Regions from separate parts of the Nonomuraea sp. NPDC050547 genome, predicted to be linked through region 2. Evidence: predicted binding sites of a transcription regulator. Region 2 holds the regulator's gene; the other holds the start of a gene.

Region 1 (14,154 bases), on a different contig from region 2:
CCCGGCACTACGTCGTCGCGCTGCGCGACGACGGCGAGATCGTCGGCTACGCGGGGCTCGCCGCGGCCGGCGACCAGGCCGACGTGCAGACCATCGCGGTGCTACACGACCACCAGAGCCGGGGCATCGGCGGCGCGATGCTGACCGAACTGCTCGGCGAGGCGCGCCGGCGCGGAGCCAGGGAGATCTTCCTGGAGGTCAGGTCCGACAACCCGCGGGCCAAGGCGGTCTACGAACGGTTCGGTTTCGAGGAGATCGGCCTGCGCCGGCGCTACTACGACGACGGCACCGACGCGGTCATGATGAGAAGGAAGCTGGATGGCTGACAAGCACGAACCCCTGGTCCTCGGCATCGAGACCTCGTGCGACGAGACCGGGGTGGGGATCGTACGCGGGCACACGCTGCTGGCCAACACGATCGCCTCCAGCATGCACGAGCACGCCAGGTTCGGCGGCGTGGTGCCGGAGGTGGCCTCGCGGGCGCACCTGGAGGCGATGACGCCGGTCGTGGAGGGGGCGCTGACCGAGGCGGGCCTGACGTTCTCCGACATCGACGCGATCGCGGTCACCGCCGGTCCCGGACTGGCCGGGGCGCTGCTGGTGGGCGTGGCCGCCGCCAAGTCCTACTCGCTCGGCCTGGGCGTCCCCCTCTACGGAGTCAACCACCTGGCCGCCCACGTCGCCGTCGACCAGCTCGAACACGGGCCGCTGCCCAAACCCTGCATCGCCATGCTGGTGTCCGGCGGTCACTCGTCGCTTCTCCTGGTCCCCGACGTCGCCCAGGACGTGATCTCCCTCGGCTCCACCGTCGACGACGCCGCCGGTGAGGCCTTCGACAAGGTCGCGCGGGTGCTCGGCCTGCCCTTCCCCGGCGGCCCCCACATCGACCGCGCCGCCCGCGACGGCTCCGCCGCCGCGATCAGCTTCCCCCGCGGCAAGATGGACGACGGTACCCTCGACTTCTCCTTCTCCGGCCTGAAGACCGCCGTGGCCCGCTGGGTCGAGGCCCAGGACTCGATCCACGTGCCGGACGTCGCCGCCTCCTTCCAGGAGGCCGTGGTGGACGTGCTGACCCGCAAGGCCCTTCAGGCGTGCAAGAAGTACGGTGTGAAGGACCTGCTCATCGGTGGTGGCGTCGCGGCCAACTCACGGCTGCGCGCGCTGGCCCAGGAGCGTTGCGACAAGGCGGGCGTACGGCTGCGCGTGCCCCGCCCCGGACTCTGCACCGACAACGGCGCCATGGTCGCCGCGCTGGGCTCTGACCTGCTGGCGGCCGGGATCACCCCGTCGGCGCTGGACATCCCCGCCGACTCGTCGCTGCCCATCACGACCGTTCACGTGTGAGGCGACCACCCGCCAGGGCGGCGGCGTTCTGTGCTCCGGGGCCGCGGTTCCTCACGCCACCGATGCGGGTCTTGTGAGGTTCCGGGTTTCACGTGGGACGTCGCCGCGCCCGAGGTCGCACGTGTGACGGCCCCCAGGGGTATTCCGGCGCCGCGCGGTGGGGGTTCGGCGCCGCGCTGGACGGCGGCCAGCGCGGCGCACGGAACCCGGTCAAGAGCGGAGTTGTCACGGCGAGCACCCCGTGAGCCCTCACGACCATCGCTCGACGGGCGGTCAGAGGTATGGCGGGGCGGGTGCGTGGGCTCTGCCGTAGCTGCTCCAAAGGCCCTTTGAGTCAGTCCTTGGATCGCGTCGGGCGGAGGAGCGCCTCGGCGAGGGCGAGCATGGTCTCCTCCAGGGCGCCGAGGCGCTTGGTGAGGTCGGTGGAGGCGTCGGTGACGGACTGGGTCAGCTCGTCGCGGTCCGGGCGGGCCTCGATCGTGGCCGAGAGTTCGGCGGAGGCGGCGGCCAGGCGTTCGTCGATGGCGTCGAAGCGCCTGACCTGCTCGGTCGTCTGCGAGTCGAGCAGTTCGCCCACCCGCTCGGCGATCGCCAGCGTCGCGGGCAACTGGCCGACGCGCTGGTTGACCGCCTCGACCCGGTCGTCGACGCCCTCCAGCTGCTCGGTGCCGCGGGTGAGCTGGGTGTCCACGCCGTCGAAGCGGGCCACCACGTGCTCCTCGACCTCGCCGAGGCGCTCGTCGAGGGATTCGAAGGCGTTGTCGAGCTTGTTGAAGCGGCCCTCGGTGCGCGTGGCGGTGTCGGAGCGGTGCTGGTCGGCGGCGGCCAGCCACTCGTCGACGATGGTGACCCGCCCGTCGAGCGTCTCGAAGCGGGCGTCGACCCGGCCGTCGAGGTCGCCGATGCGCTTGCCCATGTGGTTGTCGAGGTCGCCGATGTGGGTGTCGAGCTCGCCGACGCGCTTGTCGAGCCCGACGAGGCGGTTGTCGACGCCGCCGACCCTGCCGTCGATGCCGTCGAGGCGGGTGTCGATGTCGGCCAGGCACTCGTCGGCGGTCTCGATGCGGCCGTCGACGCTGTTGAGCCGGCCGTCGACGGCGATCAGGCGGCCGTCGACCCGGTCGACCCGGCTGTCGAGGCCGTCGAAGCGGCCGGACAGCCGCTCCTCCGCCGTCTCCACCCTCGCGTCGACCTGCTCGACGGCGCTCTTGAGCTCCTCGCCGACCGCGCCGATGCGGGCGGTGAGGGTGCCGGAAAGGTCGGCCATGCCGCCCTCGACCCGCTCGGTGCGGGCCGTGAGCTCGCCGATGGACTTGTCGAGCCGGGTGAAGCGGCTGGCCGCCGCCTCCATGCTGGCGTTGAGCTGGCCGAGCTTCCCGGCGAAGTCGCCGAGCCGCTTGGCGATGCCCTCGGTGCCGTCGAGCACCGTCTGCAACCGCTTGAGCGCCTCGTCGACGCTCTCGCCGACCGTGCCGACGTCCGCCCACAGGCTGGGCAGCTCGATGACGGGGCTGACGCGCTGGCTGACGTTCTCCACGCGGGCGTCGACGTTGCCGATCTGCTCGCCGACGGCGTCGACGTGGTCGCGTACCGCCTCCACGTGCTGGGCCAGTCCCTCGGCCCAGACCGGCGGCTTGGTGGAGATGTCGTCGAGGCGGCCGCTCACGGACTCGAGCGTGCCGCTCAGCCCGCCGAGCTCGCGCTCGCGCACCTCGCGCAGCAGCCACTCCATGCCTTCGAGCCGCTGGCGGATCTCGTCGAGCACGGCCCCCTGGGTGCGCTGCTCGTAGACGTGGTCCTGGGCGGCGCGCGCGAGTAGCTCCCGCATCCTGTCGGATATGGCGGTCTGGCCGCCTGCCTGCAAAAGGGTGGTGTGATTGGAATGATCCACCGAAAGCTCCTTCACTCGCCGACGGAGTGCCGCGCAGCGGTGGGATAGGTCCGGTATGCAATGACTGAAGGAGAACGCGGTAATCCGCTATAGGGGGGAGAACTCCCGCCCGTCCACCTTAGCCTTTGGATCAAGGTCCGTCGGGGTGACTGGAAAAGATCCTGTTTTGTCATTTATGCAGGTGGGAGCCCCAGGCAGATGAGAACAAAAGGTTGGTTCATAATCCGCGTGAGGATGATTACTCCGGACTTGTCACCGGAAAGTCTCAGGTCTCGCCGCAATCGTTCGATGTCCACGGCGGAGCCGCGCTTCTTGATGGTGACATTTCCTATTTCGCGGGCCCGGAGTGCCGCCCGCAGCCGCTTCAGCGAGAACGGCAGCGCCTCGTCCACCTCATACCTGGCCGCCCAGGGCGTGTCCACCGGCTCGTCCCCGGTGATGTAGGCGATCATCGGATCCGCCAGCCGTCCGCCCACCATCTCGGCCACCTCGCCCACCAGATGGGCCCGGATCGCCGCCCCGTCGGGCTCGTAGACGTACCGGCCGAGCTCGCCCACCGCCGCCCGCACGCCCGTGGGCGTGAGCGTCTGCCCGCCCGGCAGCAGCGTCGCCCTGCGCCCCGCCTGCCCGGGAGTCCAGAGCGCCGCCTCCTTGACCTCTCCCTTGTACGAAACCCACTCGGCCTCGGCCGCCTCCGGTATGTACTCGTACGGAATCCCCGGCGCCACCTTCAGACACGACCCCCGAGCCCGCCCCACCAGATCCATGACCACCGGCCAGGGCGGCGAGTAGGCCTGCGGATCGAACGTCCTCCCCCTGGCGGTACGGCGGGCCGGATCGGCGAACAACGCGTCGTACTCCTCCGGGGCCACCTCCGCCGCGTCCCCCACCCGCACGCGTACCCGCTCCCCGACCCCCAGCGCCTCGGCGTTGGCCCGCGCCACGGCGGCGGTGAGCGGATCGAGCTCGACGGCGTCCACGAGATGCCCGGCCCGCGCGAGCTCCAGCGCGTCCCCGCCGATCCCGCAACAGGCGTCCACCACCCGGGCGGGCCCGTGGGTCGCCGCGGTCAGCCGCCGCGCCCGATGCGCCGCCACCTCGGCCCGGGTGGACTGCTCCAGCCCGTGGGGCGTGAAGTACATGAGCCGGGCGTCGTCCCCGAATTTCGCCACCGCCCGCGCCCTGAGCCCGGCCTGGGTGAGCGCGGCCGAGGTGAGCGCGCTGTCGTAGGTCTTCCTGAGCCGCGTGGCCGCCTTGACCGGATCGCTCCCGCTCAGCTCGACCGCCTCGTCCAGAGCTTTGCGGCCACGGGGGGTCAGCAGGTCGAGAAAGGCGTCGAGGTCCACGTCATCCGACGTTAGTGCACGCGCTCAGGTCAGCAGGTCGGCGAAGTCGACCTCGACGGGGAACGGGGACTTGGCGGTGAGCTTGCCGTGGTGGGTGACGTCGGCGCGGTAGAAGTGCGTGACCTCGTCCAGCACATATGTGTAGATGACGGGCTTGCCCTCCTCTTCTTCGACCAGCCAGAAGTGCTTGATGCGGGCGTCGGCGTACATGCGCGGCTTTACCTCCCGGTCCCGGTACTGGGACTCGGGGAAGACCACCTCAACGACAAGGTGGACGGCCTCCGAGGGGTAGGAGTTCGCGCTGTCGCTGTCGGCCGCCGCGTCGATCACCACGACGTCTGGGCAGGGGCGCTGTCTCCTGTCGATCTTGACGTCCATCTGCGTTGCTACGGCCAGGGTTTCGGGAGCCTGCGCGGTGAGGAGAGAGCGCAAGCTCGAGATGACGCGTTCGTGGAAGCGGCGTTGGGGGGACATGAGGATGAGGGCTCCGTCAATGAGTTCGACGCGCTTGAAGAGGTCCAGCTCGCCGTTGGGCCCGTCCTGAGGCAGGAGATCGAGATCGTCGGACGTCCAGCCGCCGTCCGGCGGGTAGGGCCAGTTCGCGAGTACGTCTCTCGTGCGGTCCATCGTGGCGGTCACATCACTCACTGTAAGGTCGGTGTCGTCGCCGTTCGTGGTCATCGAACCACGTTCTGCTGCGCTTTCCTCTAGGAGAGATGTTCCCCCATTCACAGCTCCGTGTCGCCCAGGGAGACCAGGAGTTTGCGGAGGGTTTCGGCCAGGGCTTTCTGGTCGGCGGGGGTGAGGGCGGACAGGAGTCTCGCCTCGTTGGCGACGTGGAGGGCCAGGAGGTCACCGGCCAGGCGTTCGCCCTCCTCGGTCAGCGCCACCAGGACCATGCGGCGGTTGCTCTCCAGCGGCCAGCGCCGCACCAGGCCGCGCTCCACCAGGCGGTCCATGCGGTTGGTCAGGGCGCCGGGGCTGACCAGGGCGGAGGCGGCCAGGTCCTTCATGCACATGGTGTGCTCCGGGTTGCCGCGCAGCAACGTGGCGAGCATGTCGAACTCCCACGGCTCCAGCCCGTGCTCGGCGAAGAACTCCTTGATGCCCCGCTCCAGCAGGCGCGAGGCGCGGGACAGGCGGCCCACCACACCCATCGGGCTCACGTCCACGTCGGGGCGGGTGGCGGCCCACTGCTTCGTGATCGCGTCCACTGCGTCTCGCATGCTGTGCACACTATCAAAAACTTCGAGGTTGAAATGTTCGAGGGTGCGGGCTACTGTCCACCACGTCGAAAGTTTCGATGTCGAAGTGTTTGGAGTGGAAGAGCGATGAAGATTCTGGTGCTGGGCGCGACGGGGTACGTCGGGGGCGCGCTCGTCGAGGAGCTCGCCGGCCGCGGTCATGAGGTCGTGGCGCTGGTACGGCCGGCCGCCGACGGGGGCAGGCGGCTGCCCGCCGTACCGGAGGAGAGGTACGGGGACCTGTCCGACGCGGCGTCGATCACCGCGGCCGTGACGCCGGACGTCGACGCGGTCGTGCACGCGGCGCAGCTCACCGGCGATGAGGCGACCGACCTCCAGGTGATCGGGGCGTTGCTCGGCGCGGGCAGGCCGGTGGTGTACGTGAGCGGCGTGTGGGTCCTCGGCGCGACCGAGGACGGGCACGAGGAGAGCGCGGCCGACCCGATCCCGATCGTGGGGTACCGGCCGAAGGTGGAGGATCTGGTGCTCGGCGCGGGCGGCGTGGTGGTGCGGCCGGGGCTGGTGCACGGGCGCGGCGGCGGTATCGCGGCGATGCTGCGCGGCTGGGCGGCCGAGCGCGGGCGCGGGGTGCACGTGGGCGAGGGCGGGGAAGGCTCGACGTTCGTGCACGTGGACGACCTGGCCGAGCTGATCGTGACGGCGGTGGAGAAGGGGCGGCCCGGCGCGATCTACCACGGGATCGCGGAGGAGCACGTGCCGCTGGCCCTGGTGGCCTCGGCCGCTGCCCGGTCGGCGGGGGCCGATGAGGGCGCGGACGTGCTGTCGTGGCCGGTGGAGGAGGCGGCGGGGGTCGTGGGCCTGCCGTTCGCCGAAGCGCTCGCGCTCAGCCAGCGTGTCAGCTCTGCGCGAACCCGTGCGGCACTCGGATGGGCCCCCAGCAGGCCGGGTATCCTCTCCGAGCTGCGGGAAGGCTCTTACGCCCGCTGAGCCGGTTCGTGTTGACTGTCAAGCCCCTCTTGCATATGTTTCGTGTTGGCACTCTCCCCTTGAGAGTGCCAACGTGCGACGAGGCAGGTCTACCACCCGCGACGGCAGGCCCCGCTGGTCGCCTCTTCTAGATCATTCAAATCTGAAGGGGAGGTCCGATCGTGACGACCGCCACTAAGGTTCCCGTTAAGCCGCTCGGCGACCGCATTGTGGTCCAGCCGCTTGAGGCCGAGCAGACCACCGCTTCCGGCCTGGTCATCCCAGACACCGCCAAGGAGAAGCCGCAAGAGGGCAAGGTCCTCGCGGTGGGCCCGGGCAACTGGGACGAGGACGGCGACAAGCGGATTCCGCTTGACGTCTCCGAGGGCGACATCGTCCTCTACAGCAAGTACGGCGGCACCGAGGTCAAGTACGGCGGCGAGGAGTACCTCGTGCTCTCCGCCCGCGACGTTCTCGCGATCATCGAGAAGTAAGCCGGTATGTGTCGGGCCCCGGACGCAGCTCTCAGCAGAGGCGACCGGGGCTTTCGACGCTAGGAGAGGACTTTCAACCAAATGGCGAAGATCCTGGAGTTCGACGAGGACGCGCGGCGCGCTCTTGAGCGCGGCGTCAACGCCCTCGCGGACGCCGTGAAGGTAACCCTCGGCCCGCGTGGCCGTAACGTCGTCATCGACAAGAAGTTCGGTGCTCCGACGATCACGAACGACGGCGTGACCATCGCTCGCGAGATCGAGCTGGAAGACCGCTACGAGAACCTCGGCGCCCAGCTCGCCAAGGAAGTGGCCACCAAGACCAACGACATCGCGGGTGACGGCACCACCACCGCGACCGTCCTGGCCCAGGCCATGGTCCGCGAAGGTCTGCGCAACGTCGCCGCCGGCGCCTCGCCGCTGTCGCTGAAGCGCGGGATCGACAAGGCCGCCAAGGCCATCAGCGACAAGCTGATCGCCAGCGCCCGCGAGGTCGGCGACAAGAAGGAGATCGCCAACGTCGCGACGATCTCCGCCCAGGACGCCAAGATCGGCGATCTCATCGCCGAGGCGTTCGACAAGGTGGGCAAGGACGGCGTCCTCACGGTCGAAGAGTCCAACGCCATGGGCATGGAGCTCGAGTTCACCGAGGGCATGCAGTTCGACAAGGGCTACCTGTCGCAGTACATGGTGACCGACCCCGAGCGCATGGAGGCCGTCCTGGAGGACGCCTACGTGCTGCTCACCCAGAGCAAGATCGCCTCCATCGCGGACTTCCTGCCGCTGCTGGAGCAGGTCGCCCAGACCAAGAAGCCGCTGTTCGTGGTCGCCGAGGACGTCGAGGGCGAGGCCCTGGCCGTCCTGGTCACCAACAAGATCCGCGGCACGTTCACCTCCGTGGCCGTCAAGGCCCCGGGCTTCGGTGACCGTCGCAAGGCGATGCTCCAGGACATGGCCATCCTCACCGGCGGCCAGGTCGTCGCCGAGGAGGTCGGGCTCAAGCTGGAGCACGTCGGTCTCGAGGTGCTCGGCACGGCCCGCCGCATCGTCGTCACCAAGGACGCCACCACCATCGTGGACGGCGCCGGCGACGCGCAGGCGATCGAGGACCGGGTCAAGGAGATCAAGCTCGCCATCGAGCAGTCCGACTCCGACTGGGACCGCGAGAAGCTGCAGGAGCGCCTGGCCAAGCTGGCCGGCGGTGTGTGCGTGCTGCGTGTCGGCGCCGCCACCGAGGTCGAGCTCAAGGAGAAGAAGCACCGTCTCGAGGACGCGATCTCCGCGACGCGCGCCGCGATCGAGGAGGGCATCGTCTCCGGCGGCGGCACCGCGCTGATCCACGTCGGCAAGGAGCTGGACGACCTCGGCCTCACCGGGGACGAGGCCACTGGCGTGGGCGTCGTCCGCCGCGCGCTGGTCGAGCCGACCCGCTGGATCGCCGAGAACGCCGGCCTCGAGGGCTACGTCGTCACCCACAAGGTGGCGGAGCTGTCCGCGGGCCACGGCCTCAACGCCGCGACCGGCGAGTACGGCAACCTGATCGACCAGGGCGTCATCGACCCCGTCAAGGTCACCCGCTCGGCGGTGCAGAATGCGGCGTCCATCGCCGGCATGCTGCTCACGACGGAGGCCCTGGTGGTCGACAAGCCCGAGGAGGAGGCCCCCGCCGCCGGCGGCGGTCACGGTCACGGCCACGGCCACTGATCGCTTCCTGGATCGCCACTGACCTCTCAAGGTCGCCAAGGCCCGTTGAGGCCGCCACGGCCCTGAGGTCGCCACGGCCCGCACCGCTCGCCGGTGCGGGCCGTTTCGCGTTCCTGCGGTGTTTGCGTGCTGTCTTCCCGCGCGTGCCATCCGCTGTGCGTGCTGTCTTCCGTGCGTGGCGTCAGTTGTGCGTGCTGTCCTCCCGTGAGGGCTGTCTTCAGGGCGGGCTGTCTTCGAGGGTTGACGTCCGTTTCGAGGGGTGCGTCGGTGGTGGGGCCGGTCGTTCGGGGTGAAGGGCGGGTTCTCGGGGTGGGCGTCCGTGCTGGGGGCGCCCCTGGCGGGGCTGGGGCGTGTTCTGCGGCCCTTCCGCTACGGCCCAGCCGCCCTACCCCCACCCGTCGCACAGGGCCGGGCTCCGTCCAGGGTGACGCTCCTCCGGTGATGCGGGGCTGGCCGCCGTTACGCGCGTATCGTGCCCGTCTGGGTGGTTCATGCCTGTATATGAGTTCTTATAAGCATGAGGCGTATGTAGCGCATGAGGTCCGGTGGGCGATCTCATGCGTAGAGGCGGCGACCGGTGGATGTCCAGATGTGGAAAGTTGGGTTATTGCGGTAAACCAACCTATGGAGTAAAGCGTCTCGCGCCCGTGACAATTTTCGCGCATTTCGGGGAATCGGGTGAAATATTCCGACTCCATAGAAAGGCTTAGTGTGGTCGTCCGATTACGGGTAGTTATCGTCTCTTCAATGTGACCAATCCGTAGCCGTTCGCCATGACGACAGGCCGGACCAGGGCGGGCATCATGCCTAACGTGAGCGAGGGAAGCGTCGCCGACGCCAAAATTGGGGTAAGGCTCGCGTCGAGACTTCCGGCACGGACGGATGACTCCGACCTAAGAGAACTGACGAGCCTCGCCGTTGCGGGCGATCGTTCTGCGATCGAATCCCTGCTCGGCGAGTTGCGGCCGATGGTGGTGCGCTATTGCCGCGCCCGGCTGGGCCGGGTTTCTGGGCAATATCACATTGCAGATGACGTGGCCCAGGAGGTCTGCATCGCGGTGCTGTCCGCACTGCCGCGCTACCGGGACATGGGCCGGCCCTTCGCCTCCTTCGTCTTCGGCATCGCCTCGCACAAGGTGGCCGACGCCTTGCGGAGTTCGGTGCGCTCCGCCGTACCCACGCAGGATCTTCCTGACGGGCCCGACGAGGGCCCGGGGCCGGAAGAGACCGTGGTCCGCTACATCGAGGTCGAGCACGCGCGCAGGCTGCTGGCCCGGCTGCCCGCCAACCAGCGCGAACTCCTGCTGCTGCGGGTGGTGTCAGGACTGTCGGCCGAAGAGACCGGTAATGTACTCGGCATGTCACCAGGAGCGGTCCGCGTCGCCCAGCATCGGGCGCTGGCCAGGTTGCGGCAGATGGCCGAGCTGGAGTCGGCTTGACGCCGGAGGAACACGTGGAGGGCGCGGCCGCGTACGGCGACCGGACGCCCCCGAGCTCGACCGGCCCGTCGTCCCACGTCCCGGCCGATCCGTCATCCGGCGGCTCGGCCCGCGCGGCGGCTGACGGCTCACCCAAGCTCTCGGACGATCCTGTGTCCGGGGGCTTGCCGGTATGTCCTTCTGGGCTGCCCGAGCCGGCCGGGCCTGTGGTCGTGGCCTGCGGGGCGGTGGCCGACGCGGGGGATTCCTCTGGGCCGGTGGCCGGGGAGTGGGAACTCGGGGGATTGACGGCCGAGGAGCAGACCGACGCGTTTCTGGATGCTCTGGCGCTCGGGTACCAGCCTGACGCGACGGATCCGGCGCTACGGCTGCTCGCGGCCTTGCGGCACGACCTCGACGATCAGCGGCGCTCTTCGGTGTCCATGACGCCGTCGACGTAGCCCCTCGCGTACTCCCAGGTCACGTAGTCGGCGGGGTCGGGGTGGAACGCGGGCTCGTGTACCTGCGGCCGGCCCTTGTCGATCATCTGGCGGAGGTTGCCGCGGAGCAGCTCCCAGTCGAAGAAGTGCTGTTCGCCGCATTCCGGGCAGTCGAGGACCAGTCCGAGGACGCCCTGGGGCTCCAGCAGCGAGCGAAAGACTTCCACGTCGGCCAGGTCGGTGATGGCCTCGTCGCGCTCGGCCGCCGTCAGCGGCTCCGGGTCGTCGAATTCGCCCATGGCCGAGGAAGGATCGTTCGGATCGTCCGCGAACGGGTCGCGGGGGACGTCTTCCAGCACCTTTCCACCATAGTGACCTAACGCAGCCTGGGCACTAATAAGCACCGCACCGACCACTTGTGCCGCATTCACCCCGGGACCACAGCTCCCGAAACACCGGCAAACCCCCTGCCAAAGCGCCGACCACGCTCAGGTCCGTCGACACCTCCGGTCCCTCGGACGGCGTGCCTGCCGGCGGCGCGGGGCGTACCGGAAAGGCCGGGTCAGCCGAGCCAGCCGCGGCGGGAGGCTTCGACCCCGGCGTGGAAGCGGGACTGTGCCCCCAGTTCGGCCATCGCGTCGGCGAAGCGGGCGCGGACGGTGCGGACCGAGACGCCGAGCTGGCGGGCGATCGAGTCGTCGCACATGCCCTGCGCGGCCAGCCGCAGCACCTGGACCATGCCGTCGCCCCGCCGCCCCCACGGCAGGGGGACGGAGCGGCTCCACAGCTCCTCGAAGAGCGAGCGCAGGACGCCGACGACGATGTTCGCGCGGACGAGGTAGAAGTTGTAGGCGTGGTCGGGCAGGCCGCCGCCCCACAGAGCGGGCAGGCCGGCGGCTTCGGGTCCCGCGGTCATGAACCAGCTGGGTACCCGGTCGAGCGTGCGGACCCTTCCGCCGGACTCCAGCAGGCGCGTGAGCTGGTCGCGGACACCTGGCAGCGTCAGGGTCGCCACCGGGATCACCGCGCGCATGCTGAGCAGGCGGCGCCGCTGGGCGTCGATCCAGGGGTCGGCGAACTTGCGGACGAAGTCGGTCATCGTGCGTTCGTCGGGGATGGCGATCAGCAACTCCAGCGGAGGAGCCTGTACGGCCATGCCGACCACGCTCTCGTAGAGCACGTCGGCCCCACTGACCAGTTCGACCGGAAAGGGGCCGCTCTGGTAGTGGCGGCCGGCGTCGTAGTCGTGGATGAGGCCGCGGATCGAGCCCAGGGCGGAGTCGATGCGCCGGCTCTCCTCGGCCAGCCGGTCCAGCCGCTCGGCGATCAGCCGGCCGAGGGCGGCGGCCGGGTGCCGGGCGAGGTACTCGCCGGACCGCTCGTCCACCACGCCCAGCCGGACGAGGTCCTCGAGCTGCCTGCCGACCCTGTCGGCCGGGCCGTCCATGGCCTCGGCGAGCTCGGCCAGCGTGGCGCGGTGCAGGCGTAGGACCGCGGTGTACAGCGCGGTCTGTGCCGGGTCGAGGCCCAGCGTCTCGAGTGGATCGGAAACGGTGGCGGGCTCGTTACGCATGTGGGGGGCTCCGTAGGGGGGACACGGGCGTGCGGCGAGAATAACCCGGCACCAGACCTCTGTCCGGGTGTTGCTCTGACTCCTTCGGCGGGGGTGCAACTTCGTGCAATTGCACGTTTTCACATTGCGGTGTGCCCATGAGTAACGCAGGCTTAACCCAGCGTCGGCATCAAGGGTCGGGCGACGCGGCCATCAGGACGCGGAGGGGGGTTCGGTGGCGTAGAGCGCGTCCGACCAGATGCCGGTGGCCGGAGGAACCGGGCGGATCACCGACCGGCCGGTTCCTCCGGCACTTTTGTGCCTCTCCGGGGGCGCCGGGGAGACGGCGGTCCGTGGGGGTCATCGTCCCCCCGGCGCATTCTCACCCCCATCTTGCGGACCCGCGCGGTTCCGTTTGCAGGCAGGCCCTAAACTTGTCGCATCAGCGCATTGGCAGGAGGGGGCCGCAGCATGTCCAAATTCACCCAAACGGGGTTGACCTTCGATGACGTGCTGCTCGTGCCGGGGTATTCGGATCTCCAACCGGGGGAGGCGGAGACCGTCACACAGCTGTCGCGCAACATCACGCTCGCCATCCCGCTGGTCTCCGCGGCCATGGACACGGTGACCGAAGCGCGCATGGCGGTGGCCATGGCCCGGCAGGGCGGCATCGGCATCCTGCACCGCAACCTGTCGATCGAGGAGCAGGCCCAGCAGGTCGACCTGGTCAAGCGGTCGGAGGCGGGGATGGTGACGAATCCGGTCACCTGTACGCCGGACGACACGCTGGCCGACGTCGAGAGGCTGTGCGCCACGTACCGGATCTCGGGCGTGCCCGTCACCGACCGCGACGGCATCCTCGTCGGCATCGTCACCAACCGTGACATGCGCTTCGAGACCGACCAGAGCCGCCCGGTGCGCGAGGTCATGACGCCGATGCCGCTGGTGACGGCGCCGGTGGGCGTGTCGCGTGACGACGCCTTCTCGCTCCTGCGCAGCAACAAGATCGAGAAGCTGCCGCTGATCGACGGCGGCGGACGGCTGCGCGGGCTCATCACGGTCAAGGACTTCACCAAGAGCGAGCAGTACCCGCTGGCCACCAAGGACGCGGGCGGCCGCCTGGTCGTGGGCGCGGCGGTGGGCGTGGGCCCCGACGCCGAACTGCGGGTCAAGGCGCTGATCGAGGCCGGTGTCGACGTCGTCGTCGTGGACGTGGCCCACGGTCACTCCAAGGGACTGGCCGACATGATCGCCACGGTCAAGGCCAACAGCAAGGTCGACGTGATCGGCGGCAACATCGCCACCAGGGCGGGCGCGCAGATGCTCGTCGACGCGGGCGCCGACGCGGTCAAGGTGGGCGTGGGCCCCGGCTCGATCTGCACCACCCGCGTCGTGGCCGGTGTGGGCGCGCCGCAGGTCACCGCCATCCATCAGGCCTCGCTCGCCTGCGGTCCCGCGGGTGTGCCGGTGATCGGCGACGGCGGCCTGCAGTACTCGGGCGACATCAGCAAGGCCATCGCGGCGGGCGCCGACTCGGTCATGCTGGGTTCGCTCCTCGCCGGGTGTGAGGAGTCCCCGGGCGAGCTGATCTTCATCAACGGCAAGCAGTTCAAGTCCTACCGCGGCATGGGTTCGCTCGGCGCGGTCCGCAACCGCGAGCGCGGCGGCATGTCCTTCAGCAAGGACCGCTACGCGCAGGCGGACGTCGGCGGCGAGGACAAATACATCCCCGAGGGCATCGAGGGACAGGTGCCCTACCGCGGCCCGGTCTCGGCGGTGGCCCACCAGCTGGTGGGC
Region 2 (14,154 bases):
CAGGTCGCTGGGGGCGGTGCCGGTCGGATGGGACGCCGACGTGGCCGTTACCGCGCTGTACAGTGCGCACTTCCGGTCATTGGTTCGTCTCGCCGTGTTGCTCGTGCGCGACATAGCAACCGCGGAGGAAGTCGTGCAGGACGCGTTCGTCGCCATCCATGGCGCCTGGCGCAGACTGCGTGACCCCGACAAGGCACTCGCCTACCTGCGGCAGTCTGTCGTCAACCGGTCCCGTTCCGTTCTGCGTCACCGAGCCGTCGTGGAGAAGTACGCGCCCAAGGGCCTGCCAGACGCCCCGAGCGCCGAGAACGGCGCCATCGGCGAGCTGGAGCGCTCCGCAGTCATCGAGGCATTACGCGCGCTGCCGACCCGGCAGAGAGAGGCCCTTGTCCTTCGTTACTACGGGGATCTGTCCGAGGCTGAGATCGCCCATGCCATGGGCATCAGCAAGGGCGCGGTCAAGAGCCACACCGCCCGTGGCATGGCCGCCTTGCGATCCGTCCTGGAGAAGATGTCATGACCCAGCCGCCCGACGAGTACGGCGACATTCTGCGCCGCGTGCTCCGCGCGGAGGCGGACGCGGTCGTGCCGTCTCCGGAAGGTCTGGAGATCATCCGCGGCCGCATCGAGCGGCGGGGCGTGCGCAGCGTGTTGTGGTGGCGCATCGGCGCCGCCACGGTCAGTGCCGTACTGGTCGCGGGCACCGTCGTCATGGTGGTCCCCTCACTCAGGGAACGGGTCATCACGCCCACCCAGATCCAGCCGGTGGAGGACTCGACCGTCCCGCCGGACAACTCCTCCACCAACCGCCCTCAGGACAAGCCCAGCCCGAGCAGGTCGGAGCCGGCGATCCTGCCCGCCGACCCGACGCCCACGCCGACGTCGCCCGGACAGGCCACCGAGTCGGCCAAGTCGACGGCGAAGCCGTCCCCGAGCGGCAGCGTCACCCCGACGCCGACGCCCTGCCCGACCACTCCGGAAGAGGAGGCCGCGCCGCGCGAGGACTGCCCCACGGCGTCGGCCAGTCCCACGCCCTCCGGCCCCACTGACACGCCCATCCCGTCCGGCAGCTGCCCGCCGGAGGAGTGCCCGCCGGACGACCAGCCGCCCGCGCCACCCACCGACCTGACGACGCCGCTGACCTCCAACCAGGTGAGCTGAGGTCTCACCAGCGCCCCGTGCGCGCCATCAGCACCGCCGCCGCGGCCACTCCCGCGGTCGAGGTCCGCAGCACCGTGGACCCCATCAGCGCCGGTACGGCTCCCGCCGCGACGAACCCGGCCAGCTCGCCTTCCGAGATCCCGCCCTCGGGCCCGACCACGAGCACGATCTCCCCGCCGGCGGGCAGGCTCACCCGCGACAGCGGCTCCGCCGCCTCCTCGTGCAGCACGAGAGCCAGCGCCGCCCGTCCGAGCAACGCCTCCACCTCAGCGGTGGAGGCCAGATCGGCCACCTCGGCTCCGTGGAAGCGCCGTGCCTGCTTGCCCGCCTCCCGCGCGGTGGCGCGCCACTTGCCGAGCGCCTTGGCGACCTTGTCGCCCTTCCACTGGGTGATGCTGCGCGCGGCCGCCCAGGGCACGATGCGGTCGACACCGGCCTCGGTCATCATCTCGACGGCCAGCTCGCCCCTGTCGCCCTTGGGCAGTCCCTGGACGACGACCACGCGTGGCGCGGGAGCCGGGACCTCGTAACGCTTGAGCACGTCGAGCAGCAGCCGGTCCTTGAGCGCCTCGCGCACGACGCACTCGGCCACCGCTCCGTCGCCGTCGGTGAGGTCGACCCGCTCACCCGCCCGCAGCCGCCTGACGGCCGCCGCGTGGCGGCCCTCCGGGCCGTCGAGCACCGTCTCATCGCCGCCGAACGTCTCGCGCCCGGCCAGGAACACCGGAACGCTCATGGCCGCATCCGCTCGCCGTACAAGGAGGTCAGCGGCCGTTGAACGCGTCTCGCAGGCGGGAGAAGAAGCCCTGCTGGCCCGGCGCGAACTTGCCGGGCGGGCGCTCCTCCCCGCGCAGCTTCGACAGCTCGCGCAGCAGCTCCTCCTGGGCCGGGTCGAGGCGGCCCGGCGTCTCCACGTTGACGTGGATGAGCAGGTCGCCGCGGCCGGAGTCGTTGAGGCGCTGCACGCCGCGGCCGTACATGGAGATCACCTGGCCGGACTGCGTGCCGGGGCGGACGTCGACCTCCTCCGCGCCGTCGAGCGTCTCCACCGTCAGCACGGTGCCGAGGGCGGCGGCGGTCATCGGAATCTGGACGGTGCAGTGGAGGTCGTCACCGCGCCGCTCGAAGATCTCGTGCGGCCGCTCGACGATCTCCAGGAAGAGGTCTCCGGGCGGGCCGCCGCCGGGGCCGACCTCGCCCTCTCCGGCCAGCTGGATGTGGGTGCCGTCCTCGACGCCCGCGGGAATGCGGACCTTGATCGTACGGCGGGTGCGCACCCGGCCGTCGCCCGCGCACTCCTGGCAGGGGTTGCGGATGATGGAGCCGAAGCCCTGGCACTGGGGGCACGGCCGCGAGGTCATGACCTGGCCCAGGAAGGACCGGGTGACCTGGGAGACCTCACCCCTGCCGCCGCACATGTCACAGGTGTCGGGGTGGGTGCCCGGCGCCGCGCCGGCGCCCTGGCAGACCTCGCAGACCACGGCCGTGTCGACGACCAGTTCGCGCGTGGTGCCGAACGCCGTCTCGCGCAGGTCCAGCTCGACGCGGATGGTGGCGTTGCGCCCCCTCCTGGCACGCGAGCGGGGGCCGCGCCCGCCGCCCGCCGTACCGAAGAAGGCGTCCATGATGTCGCTGAAGGGGAAGCCCGCACCGAAACCGGCCGCTCCCGCGCCCGCGCCGGCGGCGGCGAAGGGGTCGGCGCCAAGGTCGTACATCTGGCGCTTCTGCGGGTCCGACAGCACCTCGTACGCCTGCGTGATCTCCTTGAAACGCTCCTGCGTCGCGGGATCGGGGTTCACGTCCGGGTGCAGCTCACGGGCCAGCCGGCGATAGGCCTTCTTGACCTCGTCCTGACTGGCGTCACGGCGCACCCCGAGGGTGCTGTAGTAGTCGCTGTTTGCCACTTATCGACCTCTTAAGAAGCAGCCAGGATCTGGCTGACGTAGCGTGCCACTGCGCGCACGGCGCCCATGGTCACCGGGTAGTCCATCCTCGTGGGGCCGAGGACGCCCAGCCGGGCCAGTTGGTTGTCGCCAGAACCGTATCCGGTGGCGACGATGGACGTACCGTGGAGATAGGGGTTTTCCGCTCCGATGCGCACGGTGAGCGCGGTCGGGGTGTCCGTTGTCGTCTCGCCGAGCAGGCGCATGAGGACGACCTGCTCTTCCAGCGCTTCGAGGACGTCGCGCAGGCCGATGGTGAAGTCGGCGCCGGCCAGGTTGGCCGCACCGGCGAAAACGATCTTCTCGTCGTGCCGTTCGACGAGCGTCTCCAGCAGGACCGACAGAATCGTCGCGACGACCGGCCGGTCCTCCACCGGAAGCCGTTCCGGCAGATCGGCCACCAGGTCGGGCACCTCGGCCAGCCCGCACCCGTCGAGACAGGCGTTGAGCACGGCGCGCAGGTGCGCGATCCGGGGATCCTCGATGACCTCGGGCAGTTCGACGACGCGCTGCTCGACCCGGCCCGTGTTGGTGATCAGCACGAGCATGATCCGCCGCTCGCTCAGCGGCACGAGCTCGACGTGACGCACGCTGGAGCGCGTCAGCGTCGGATACTGCACCACCGCGACCTGCCTGGTCAGCTGCGCCAGCAGCCGCACCGTGCGGGTCACCACGTCGTCGAGGTCGACCGCGCCGGCCAGGAACGTCTCGATGGCCCTGCGCTCGGCCGTGGACAGCGGCTTGATCTGCGAGAGGCGGTCGACGAAGAGCCGGTAGCCCTTGTCCGTCGGCACCCGGCCCGCGCTGGTGTGCGGCTGGGTGATGTACCCCTCCTCCTCCAGCGCGGCCATGTCGTTGCGCACCGTGGCCGGGGAGACCTTGAGGTTGTGGCGCTCGGCCAGCGCCTTGGAGCCCACCGGTTCGTTGGTGGACACGTAGTCCTCGACAATCGCGCGGAGGACCGCGAGTTTCCTGTCGTCGAGCACGTGTGCACCTCCTACCTCTTCCCTTGGGAAACGCCAGGTCTGGCACTCGGTGTTCCCGAGTGCCAAGTGTACGGCTCTCACCCACAAGGTGCGATAACCCTCGTGCTAGCGGACGGCAAGCCGGTACGGCCACACTTGCCGGTATGAGTGATGATTTCCGGCAGGGTGGAGGATGGCAGCCTCCTCAGCAGCCTCCGTACGAGCCTCCGCCGCAGGGTGGACCCCCGTACGGCCCCCCGCCGCAGAGCGGTCCCCAGTACGGGCCTCCGGGCGGCCCGCCGTACGGCCAGCCGCCGTCGGGCCCCCAGCAGGGCCAGCAGCCCTCAGGTCCCCAGTACGGCCAGCCGCCGTCGGGCCCGCAGTACGGACAGCAACCCCAGTACGGACAGCAGCCCCAGTACGGCCAGCCCCCCTTCGGCCAGCAGCCCCAGTTCGGGCAGCAGCAGTTCGGCCAGCCCCCCTACGGCGGCGCGCCCCCGTTCCCCCCGCCGGTGGACGGCAAGCGGCTGCGCCCGCCCCTGTGGCAGATCGCCGCGGCCTGGGGCGTGGCCGTCGTGTTCGTGATCGCCGGCATCGCGCTGTTCGCGGGCGGCGTGACCAGCGGCGTGAGCGGCGCCGCCCCGAGCAAGACGTTCCAGCCCGGCCAGCCCGCCACGGTCACCATCGACCCGGCCGACCGGCCCGCGCTCTACCTGTCGCGCGGCACCCAGGTCAGCTGGGAGTGCCAGATCAACGGCAACGCCAAGCTCGTCACCACTCCCGTGAACCAGACCGTCGAGCTCAACGGCACGAGCTGGGAGCTGATCGCGCTGGTCAACGCCCCGGCCGCGGGTGACTACCAGATCAGCTGCACGATCGAGCCCGACGCGCAGACCCGCTTCGGCGTCGGCAAGGACCTGGCCTCCGCGGCCGGCGGCATCATGGGCGGCGTGGCCGCGCTGTTCATCCTGCCCGCGGTCGGCGTGCTCATCGCGGTGGTGTGGACGGTCATCGTGCTGGTGCGCCGCAGCGGCCACCGCAAGCGCCTCGCGATGGGCGGGTGATTTGCTACGGTCCCCGTGTGTACGACGGTGATGTGCTCGCGGGGAACTGGCGGCGTCCGGGCAAGGGCAAGATCCCTCAGGTCCCGGCGGATCCCGACCTGGTCGTGGAGGACGCCGACAGCGGATTCTGCGGCGCCGTGGTGGCCTGCGACAAGGAGGCCGTCACGCTGGAGGACCGCTTCGGCAAGCGCCGCCTGTTCCCGCTCGCGCCCGCGGCGTTCCTGCTGGAGGGCAGGCCGGTGACGCTGGTGCGGCCGGTCGCCCCGGCGGCGGGCGGGACGAGGCGCAGCGCGTCGGGCTCGATCGCCGTCGAGGGCCTGCGCGCCCGCGTGGCCCGCGAGAGCCGCATCTACGTCGAGGGCGTGCACGACGCCGCCCTCGTGGAGAAGATCTGGGGCCACGACCTGCGGGTCGAGGGCGTGGTCGTGGAGTACCTGGAGGGCGTGGACGACCTGCCCGCCATCGTCGCGGAGTTCGGCCCGTCCACCGGCAGGCGGCTCGGGGTCCTGGTGGACCACCTGGTGCCCGGTTCCAAGGAGAGCCGGATCGCCGCCCAGGTCAGCTCGCCCGACGTGCTGATCGTCGGGCACCCGTACATCGACATCTGGCAGGCGGTGAAGCCGTCCGTCCTGCGGATCCCCGGCTGGCCGGACGTGCCGCGCGGGGTGCCGTGGAAGGAGGGCGTGATCGCCGCTCTGGGTTGGCGCGTGGAGCCCGCCGCGGCGTGGCGGCGCATCCTGGGCGCCGTCTCGACCTTTTCCGACCTCGAGCCCGAGCTTCTCGGCCGGGTCGAGGAGCTGATCGACTTTGTCACGGAGGCATCATGAGCCAGGACCATCCCCAGCCTGACGACGACTCCACCCGCCGGGTGGAGCGCTCCGACATCCCCGACCACGGCCAGCCGCCCTCGGGAGGCTACGGTCAGCAACCTCCGGGTGGCTACGGTCAACAGCCCCCGAGCGGATACGGCCAGCAGCCTTCGGGAGGCTACGCTCAGCAGCCCCCCAGCGGGTACGGCCAGCAGCCGCCGGGCGGATACGCCCAGCCTCCCTCGGGAGGCTACGGCCAGCAGCCCTCAGGCGGGTACACCCAGCAGCCGCCCTCCGCCGACTACCCCTACGGGCAGCAGCCGTCGGGCCCCCAGGGCTACGGCTACCCCCAGCAGCCCCCGCCCGGCTACGGCTACCCGGCGGCCCCCCAGCCCCACACCCCCGGCATGTACGGCCCGCGCCCCGGCACCGACGACACCACGATGGCCATGCTGTCCCACCTGCTGGGCCTGCTGGTCTCCTGGATCGGCCCGCTCGTCATCTACCTGATGAAGAAGGACGAGTCGCCCTACGTCCGCGACCAGTCGGCCGAGGCGCTGAACTTCCAGATCACGATGTTCATCGGCTACATCGTCTCCTTCGTCCTGACGATCGTCATCATCGGCTTCCTGCTGCTGCCGGTGGTCTGGGTCGTCTCGCTGATCTTCCACATCCAGGCGGCCATCGCCACCAACAAGGGCGAGAACTACCGCTACCCGATCAGCATCCGCATGATCAAGTAATACGGAGAATCACGGTTCGATCACTCTCCGGAATGATCCCAGCTCCCCGGGTGACGATGGACGGGTCACTCACGGGGAGGTCATGGTGCACGAGCGCCTGCGCAACACCACCAGATACCTGGCAGCCGCCGCCTACCTGGATCCCGGCTTCCGCGACCGGGCGCTGTACGCGCTGATCGAGCGCCGCCACCACGCGGTGGCGCCGTCGGTCGGCGGCTTCGACCTGGGCCCCGTGCTGCGGCACTGCCTCTACTCGCGGTCGCTGCTGACCGTCAGGGAGGCCGCGGTCACGGTGATGCTGCTGCTCGCCCTGCTGTTCGACTTCCAGGCCACGACGCCGTGGCTCACGGTCCTGGGCGCGCTGGCGGCCTTCGCCTCCGGCGGGTTCGGCGGTCTGGGGCGGCGCAGGCGGCTGAGTCCCGTCCTCGTGGCCGGTCTGGTGGTCGGCTTCTTCGCCCTGGTGGTCGTGCCCGCGCTGCTGCTGACCAGATATCTCGGCGCGAGCGGCTCGGGGATCGAGGAGGACAGCGGCTCCGGCTGGATGGCGCCCCTGATGCTCCTGGCCGCCATCGCCACCGTGCTGGCCTACCGGGTGCGCGTCTACCGGATCCTGTCGGAGCGGCTGCGGCCGGGCGCGGGCCGTACCGGAGCCGAGGCGGGCCCGCGGATGACGGAGGTCAAGCTCGCGCAGCACGGCAACCTGACGCTCTACTCCGGCGAGAACCCGTTCGTCGGCGCGGGCGAGCTCATGCGGGCCTGGACGATCGCGGCCGAGCTCGACCGGCGCACCGGCGACGCGGGCCGGGCGCCGGCCATGGTGGACGCGGTGGACCTGCACGAGTTCGTGGGCGAGCGGCTCAGCCAGATGCGCACGGCCGCCGAGCCCGCCATGCCCGTCCACCTGGACATCCTCGACCACGTGATCGCGCAGGGCCGCCTCAACCAGCTCCACGGCGAGCACCCGCTCCTGCACGGCACCCGGCCCCGCTACCAGCTCGGCGACCGGGAGCTCCAGGCGGTGATCCGCAACCCGCAGTCGGGCGCCCGCCACTACCGCTGGATCGTGGTCGGCACCAGCGGCGCGGCCGTCACCGACGTCGAGGGCGAGGAGGTGCTGCCCGCCGAGGACCGCGACACCACCGTGTCGATCTTCATCCATCTGGCCGTCGAGGGCCGGATGCTCTACACCGAGTTCATCGTGACGGCGCTGCCGCCCGTGCGCGGCGCCTACCGGGTGGTGGACGAGCTGCCCAGGGAGGCCGGCGCGGCGCTCGTGCTGGCCGCGCTCAGCCGCGCCCCGCTCGCGCTGGCCCGCGACGTCGTCGGCGCGCCCGCCCGGCTGCTGCGGCGGATCTTCATGGCGATGCGGCTGCCCGAGGACCCGGACAAGTACGTGGTCTACGACTACGGAGCCAGGGTCAGCCTGCGCGAGGCGGGGGCCGAGCCGCGCATCAACACCTTCCTCGAAGGGCTGGACGCGTTCAAGTACGCCAAGCTCGTGGAGGAGCGGCTGAACAACGCGGTGCTGGACTTCCTGGAGCAGCGCGGCGTGGACACCGCCGCGTACCGGCAGCAGATCGCCGCCGTCATCAACAACGGCACGGTGGTCAACGGCGGCACGTTCAACGGATCCAACATCGGCGGCCAGGGCGCGCAGTTCGCCGCGCCCGCCGGCAAGGGGGCCGCGTGAGCACGCCCGACCCGCGGGCGCCCAACTACGGGACGGTCGTCAGCGGCGGCACGTTCACCGGCAGCAACATCGGCGGCCAGGGCTCGGTCTTCCAGTCCGGCCAGGCGCGCTCCGTCCCGCGGGAGGAACTGGAGCGGCTGCGGAGTCAGGTGGAGGCGCTCCTGGCCCTCGTGCGGGCGCACGAGGCCGAGCTGCCACAGGCCCGGCAGGCCCGCCGCGACCTGGAGGAGGTGCTGGCCGAGGCCGAGGCCGAACCCGGGGAGCGCGACCCGGCCCGGGTCACGGCCGCCCTCGACCGGCTCGGCACCCGCCTGGCGCCCGTCACCGCCCTCGCCGCCGCGCTGGGCCCGATCGCCGACCTGGTCGCCGCACTCCTGTGACGCTTCCTCCCTGGGGCGGTGGTCAGAGCGTGAGGTCGCGGATCAGGGCGTCGGCGAGCAGGCGTCCGCGCAGGGTCAGCACCATGCGGCCCGCCTTGAACGTCTCCTGCTCCAGCAGCCCGTCCCCCACGGCCCTGGCCACGGCGAGCTTCGCGCCGGGCGCCACGTCGGCCAGCGGGTATCCGGTGATCAGCCGCAGCTCCAGCATCAGCCGCTCCACCTCGCGGTCGGCGTCCTCCAGCACCTCCCTGGCGTGCGCCGGGGAGACGCCCTGGGCCAGCCGCTGCGCGTAGGCGGCGGGGTGCTTGACGTTCCACCAGCGGGTGCCGCCCACGTGGCTGTGCGCCCCCGGCCCGACGGCCCACCAGTCGCCGCCGGTCCAGTAGAGCAGGTTGTGCCGGCACCGGCCGGCCTCGGAATCGGCCCAGTTCGACACCTCGTACCAGGAGTATCCGGCCTTCGCCAGCAGTTCGTCGGCGATCAGGTAGCGGTCGGCGGCCACGTCGTCGTCGGGCATCGGCAGCTCGCCGCGCCTGATGCGGGCCGCCAGCCGGGTGCCCTCCTCGACGATGAGCGAGTACGCGGAGACGTGGTCGGGCCCGGCGGCGATCGCCGCCTCCAGCGAGGCCCGCCAGTCGTCGTCGCTCTCTCCCGGGGTGCTGTAGATGAGGTCGAGGTTGACGTGCGCGAACCCGGCTTGCCGAGCTTCCCGTACGGCTTGCGCCGCCCGCCCCGGTGTGTGGTGCCGGTCGAGCACCTTCAGCACGTGCTCCCTGGCCGACTGCATGCCGAAGCTGATCCGGTTGAAGCCGCCCGCGCGCAGCTCGGCCAGATATTCGGGGTCGACGGACTCGGGGTTGGCCTCGGTGGTGACCTCCGCGCCGGGGCGCAGGCCGAACTCCTCGTCGATCGCGGCCAGGATGCGGGCCAGGTCGCCGGCGGGCAGCAGGGTGGGGGTGCCGCCGCCGAGGAACACCGTCTCGACGGGCAGGTCGGCCGTGCCGAGCACGCGGCGCGCGAGCCGTACCTCGTCGATGGCGGTGTCGGCGTAGTCCCGGTGCGAAGCGCCGGGGCCCAGCTCGGCGGCGGTGTAGGTGTTGAAGTCGCAGTAGCCGCAGCGCGTCACGCAGAACGGGACGTGCACGTAGAAGCCGAACGGGCGCTCGCCGAGGCCGCGCAGGGCGCTCTCGGGCAGCTCTCCGGACGGGGGCGCGGGATCGCCGTCGGGCAGGGTGGATGGCACCCCTCCAGTCTGCCTTCTGCCATTGACTGCCCGATCACACCGTCCTACTGTCAGGGCATCTTAAAGGAAAGTTTCCTATCAGTTCAGGAGACGCCGCGTGAAGAAAGTCCTGCTCGCTCTCACCCTCTTACTCGGTATGACGGTGGTGTCAGCCCCGGCAGAGGCCACCCACGGCTCCGACTACAAGAGAGTCGCCTACTTCGTCCAGTGGGGCGTCTACGGCCGCAACTACCACGTCAAGGACATGGAGACCAGCGGGGCGGCCCGCAAGCTCACTCACATCAACTACGCCTTCGGGTTCGTGAACCAGCAGGCCGAGTGCTACTCGGCCGACGCCTGGGCCGACTGGCAGCGTCCCGTGCCCGCCGAGCAGAGCGTGGACGGCGTGGCCGACGCGCCCGGCCAGGCGCTCAACGGCAACCTCAACCAGCTCAAGAAGCTCAAGGCCAAGCACCCCAAGCTCAAGGTCCTGATCTCACTGGGCGGCTGGACCGGCTCCAAGTACTTCTCCGACGCGGTCCTCACCGCGGAATCGCGGAGCAAGCTCGCCAAGTCCTGTATCGACCTGTGGCTGCGCGGCAACCTGCCCGGCCTGGCCGACGGCACGGGCGCCGGCGTCTTCGACGGCATCGACCTCGACTGGGAGTGGCCCGGCTACCCCGGAGCCCCCGGCAACGTCGTACGTCCCGAGGACAAGCAGAACTTCACCGCCTTCGTCGCCGAGCTCAGGTCGCAGATGAACGCTTACAAGCGTTCCGCCCTGATCACGGCGTTCCTGCCCGCGGCGACCCGCGTCATCGACGCCGGCCTCGAGGTGCGCAAGGTCTTCCGCAACCTGGACTACGCCACCATCCAGGGCTATGACCTGCACGGCCCGTGGGACAAGATCACCGGCCACCACTCCAACCTCTACAACGACCGCCGCGACCCCAACGAGATCCGCGAGAGCCTCGACCAGACGGTCAACTACTACCTGGAGCGCGGCGCACCGATACGCAAGCTCGTCGCCGGCGTGCCCGCCTACGGCAAGGGCTGGACCGGCGTGCCCGCGGGCCCGGCCAAGGACGGCGTCTACCAGCCCGCCACCGGCGCGGCGCCCGGCAAGTGGGAGGCGGGCTCCGAGGACTACAAGGACATCCTCGCCAAGCCCGGCAAGCGCTACCGCGACGTCAGGACCGGCGCCGTGTGGCTGTACGACGGCAACGAGTTCTGGACCTACGACGACCCGATCGTGATGCTGCAGAAGGCCGCCTACATCCGGCACAAGGGCCTGGGCGGCTACATGATGTGGTCCATCGACGGTGACGACGCCAAGGCCTCGCTCACCTCCGCCCTGTACAGGGTCCTGCGCTAGAGGCGGGACGGCGCACGGGCCGCACCAGCGGGGGGCTGCCCGTGCGCCGCTCCCCGCCGGTCGGCGTCTCAGCGCATGAGGCGTTCGGCGCGGCGGTCCCAGTAGGAGCCGTGGCCGGGAAAGGCCAGGATGCGCGCCAGGACGTCCTTGTCGCCGTGGTAGGCCAGCACGGACTCGGCGACCGTGACGCTCCCCTCCGGGCGGGCCACGATCTCGACCCGGTCGCCCACGCCCAGCTCGCCCGTCTCCACCACGCTCAGGTACGCGCCCACCCGGCCGGCGTCGGTGAAGCGCTTGAGCCAGCCCGGTTCGTCCATCCAGTTGCGGAACACCACGCACGGAATGCGCGGCCCGCTCACCTCCAGCAACGCCGTGCCGACCCGCCAGCGCTCGCCCAGCATCGCCCCCGACACGTCCACCCCGGACGTGGTGAGATTCTCGCCGAACTGGCCGTCGCGCAGCTCCCGCCCCAGCTCCCCTTCCCACCAGTCATAGTCTTCGCGGGCATAGGAGTAGACGGCCTGCGTGGGCGCGCCGTGGTTGGGCTGGTCGGCCCGCTCGTCGCCCTCCAGCCCGTTCCGCCGCACGCCGACCCGGCGCGTGACCGCCTTCTTGTCGATGGCGGTGCGCCCCAGCTTGCCCGCCCACTCCGCGTCGACCGCCCGCCCCACGTTCACTGAGATCAGCCGCATGGCTCCGACGGTAACCGACCCCGTGAGGCGGGGGCGCACGCGGTCACCGGCTCAGCCTCAGGTCGGCCAGCTGTAACAACGTCGACAGCGCCGCCTCCCGCGCCTCCTCCCCGTCGCCCTCCTCACCGAAGCACTCGGCGGCCACGTCGAGCACCGCCCGGACCACCGCCGCGTCCGGATAGGGCACCTCCACCCCCACCGTGCCGTCGGCGGCCACCTCGGCCGGGCGCAGATGCAGGCGGAGCAGCCGCCGCGTCTCCTCCGCGATCGCGACACCCAGCAGGGCCGCCCTCTCATACCGCTCAGCAGCGATCACAACACTCCTCCTGTCGCACTCATGTTCGAGATTCGAAAGGCTAGAGTGCGGCACCGACAAAAATCCCGCGCCGGGTAGGGTCGAACGGTGTGCGATCCCCTCGTGACCACTGTCCGCCTGACCGTCGAACTCGGCGGCAATCCCGTCCTCACCGGCCACGACCTGGTCGTACGACCAGGTGAGCTGGTCGCGATCGTGGGCGAGAACGGGTCCGGCAAGTCCACGCTGCTGCGCTGCCTGGCCGGTCTCCAGCCACCGACGAGCGGGGAGGTCACGGTCTTCGGTGCGCCTCCGGCCGACGTGGCGGCGTTCTGGCAGCGGGTGGCGGTGACGGGGGACGAACCGGCCTGGTATCCGGGTCTCACCGCCCGGGAGCACCTTGAGCTGGTGCTGGCCGTACACGATGGGCCGCGCATGAGCGTGGAGCGGGCGCTGGAGCTGTTCGACCTCGGTCCGCGCGCGGACGCCGTCCCGCTCAACCTCTCCACGGGCCAGCGCCAGCGTCTCGCGCTGGCCGCCGCCCTGGTACGGCCCAGCCGCCTCCTGCTGCTCGACGAGCCGGAACGCGGCCTGGACACCGCCTTCCGCGAGCGCCTGGGCGCCCTGCTGCTGGAGTACACGGCCGGCGGCGGCACCGTCATCATGGCCACCCACGACCCCGACCTCGCCGCCCGCGCCCGCCACGTCTCCCTCGCGACCCGGGTGGGCGGACGATGACCGGGGTGCGCGAGATCAGGGAGCTCGTCCGGGCCAGGTCCGGGCGGCGGCGGAGCCTGAGCGACCGCTACGCGGCGCTGTTCGGGCTGGCGATGGGCTGCGCGATGCTGGCCCAGCCCGTCTCCGCCGCGTTCGAGGCCATGGCCGCGCCGCCACCGCCGGAGCAGGTGGGTGCCGGGCTGGCGCTGGTGACGCTCGTGTTCGCGGGCTTCCTGTGGGCGGCGCGCACGATCGGTCCCGTCGTGGTGTCGGCGGCGGACGCGGCCTGGCTGCTGCTGTCCCCTCTTGACCGGCGCGGCGTGCTGGGGCGTTCCGCGCGGACGCTGCTGCTGGTCAGCCTCGTGGTCGGCGCCGGTCTCGGACTGGCGGCCCTGGCGGTGACCGGCGCGCCCGACTTCCTCGTCTGGCGGCTGGCCGGCGCGCTCGTGGCGGGCGTCTCGGTGAGCGCGGGCGGGATGGCGCTGGCCGTGCTGGCCCAGACCTCCGACCCGTGGGACCTCGCGCTGCGGGCGGTGATCGCCGCGCTGGTGCTGGCCGCGGTCGTCCTGATGCTGGTCGCGGGCCACCACGTGCCGGCGGCCGCCTGGTCGGCCGTTCCGGTCCTCGTCTCCGCCTTCCTGGTACGGCAGGCCCGCTCGGCCCTCGTGCGCATCCCCGCCCGCCGCCTGCTGTCGTCATCGGCCAGGGCCGGGCATCTGGCCAACGCCACCGTGAGCCTGGATCCGAGCCTGCTGAGCCGGCTCGCCGAGGACAACCACTGGCGTGGCGCCCGCCTGCGCAGCAGGCCGTGGCCCGGCCTGCCCGCGGTGTTCGCGCCCGCGTGGCAGGAGGTGCTGCGGCTGGCGCGGCGGCCGGCGCGGCTGGCCGTCCTGGCGGGCTCGACGGCGGCGCCCGCGCTGATGGCCCGGGCGACCGGAGGTGACGCGGTGGCGCTGGTGGCGGTGCTCGTCCTGGTCGGTGGGCTGGCCGCTGCGGCCTCCGCGGTGTCGGGGGCGCGCTGGGACGCCGACAATCCGGCGCTGGCCCGCCTGCTGGCGCTGCCGGGGCGCGGGCTGCTCGCGGCGCGGGCGGTGCTCC

What was found. Region 2 encodes HrcA, which represses chaperone genes, less so after heat shock. Its sites were predicted from a motif close to TTGGCACTCTCNNNNNGAGAGTGCCAA; they were not measured.
Region 1: a site for HrcA is predicted at 6,819-6,845, ahead of groES (co-chaperone GroES). Genes of this name have one in related genera too.

The regions. Positions count from the first base shown of each region.
Region 1 covers NZ_JBITGW010000020.1:84,157-98,310, reverse strand. Annotated here, with positions in the region: gene rimI (ribosomal protein S18-alanine N-acetyltransferase) at 1-326, shown strand, start outside; gene tsaD (tRNA (adenosine(37)-N6)-threonylcarbamoyltransferase complex transferase subunit TsaD) at 319-1,344, shown strand; gene ACIBHY_RS41215 (hypothetical protein) at 1,679-3,235, opposite strand; gene ACIBHY_RS41210 (methyltransferase domain-containing protein) at 3,409-4,581, opposite strand; gene ACIBHY_RS41205 (Uma2 family endonuclease) at 4,606-5,220, opposite strand; gene ACIBHY_RS41200 (MarR family winged helix-turn-helix transcriptional regulator) at 5,310-5,807, opposite strand; gene ACIBHY_RS41195 (NAD-dependent epimerase/dehydratase family protein) at 5,913-6,773, shown strand; gene groES (co-chaperone GroES) at 6,932-7,246, shown strand; gene groL (chaperonin GroEL) at 7,328-8,947, shown strand; gene ACIBHY_RS41180 (sigma-70 family RNA polymerase sigma factor) at 9,751-10,386, shown strand; gene ACIBHY_RS41175 (hypothetical protein) at 10,383-10,826, shown strand; gene ACIBHY_RS41170 (DUF5319 domain-containing protein) at 10,787-11,164, opposite strand; gene ACIBHY_RS41165 (LuxR C-terminal-related transcriptional regulator) at 11,368-12,378, opposite strand; gene guaB (IMP dehydrogenase) at 12,829-14,154, shown strand, end outside.
Region 2 covers NZ_JBITGW010000014.1:110,672-124,825, forward strand. Annotated here, with positions in the region: gene ACIBHY_RS32275 (SigE family RNA polymerase sigma factor) at 1-520, shown strand, start outside; gene ACIBHY_RS32280 (hypothetical protein) at 517-1,161, shown strand; gene ACIBHY_RS32285 (16S rRNA (uracil(1498)-N(3))-methyltransferase) at 1,166-1,897, opposite strand; gene dnaJ (molecular chaperone DnaJ) at 1,926-3,065, opposite strand; gene hrcA (heat-inducible transcriptional repressor HrcA) at 3,077-4,090, opposite strand; gene ACIBHY_RS32300 (hypothetical protein) at 4,234-5,133, shown strand; gene ACIBHY_RS32305 (DUF3097 domain-containing protein) at 5,151-5,960, shown strand; gene ACIBHY_RS32310 (DUF4870 domain-containing protein) at 5,957-6,685, shown strand; gene ACIBHY_RS32315 (hypothetical protein) at 6,768-8,375, shown strand; gene ACIBHY_RS32320 (hypothetical protein) at 8,372-8,755, shown strand; gene hemW (radical SAM family heme chaperone HemW) at 8,778-9,998, opposite strand; gene ACIBHY_RS32330 (glycoside hydrolase family 18 protein) at 10,096-11,352, shown strand; gene ACIBHY_RS32335 (MOSC domain-containing protein) at 11,421-12,044, opposite strand; gene ACIBHY_RS32340 (hypothetical protein) at 12,088-12,360, opposite strand; gene ACIBHY_RS32345 (ATP-binding cassette domain-containing protein) at 12,463-13,077, shown strand; gene ACIBHY_RS32350 (DUF6297 family protein) at 13,074-14,154, shown strand, end outside.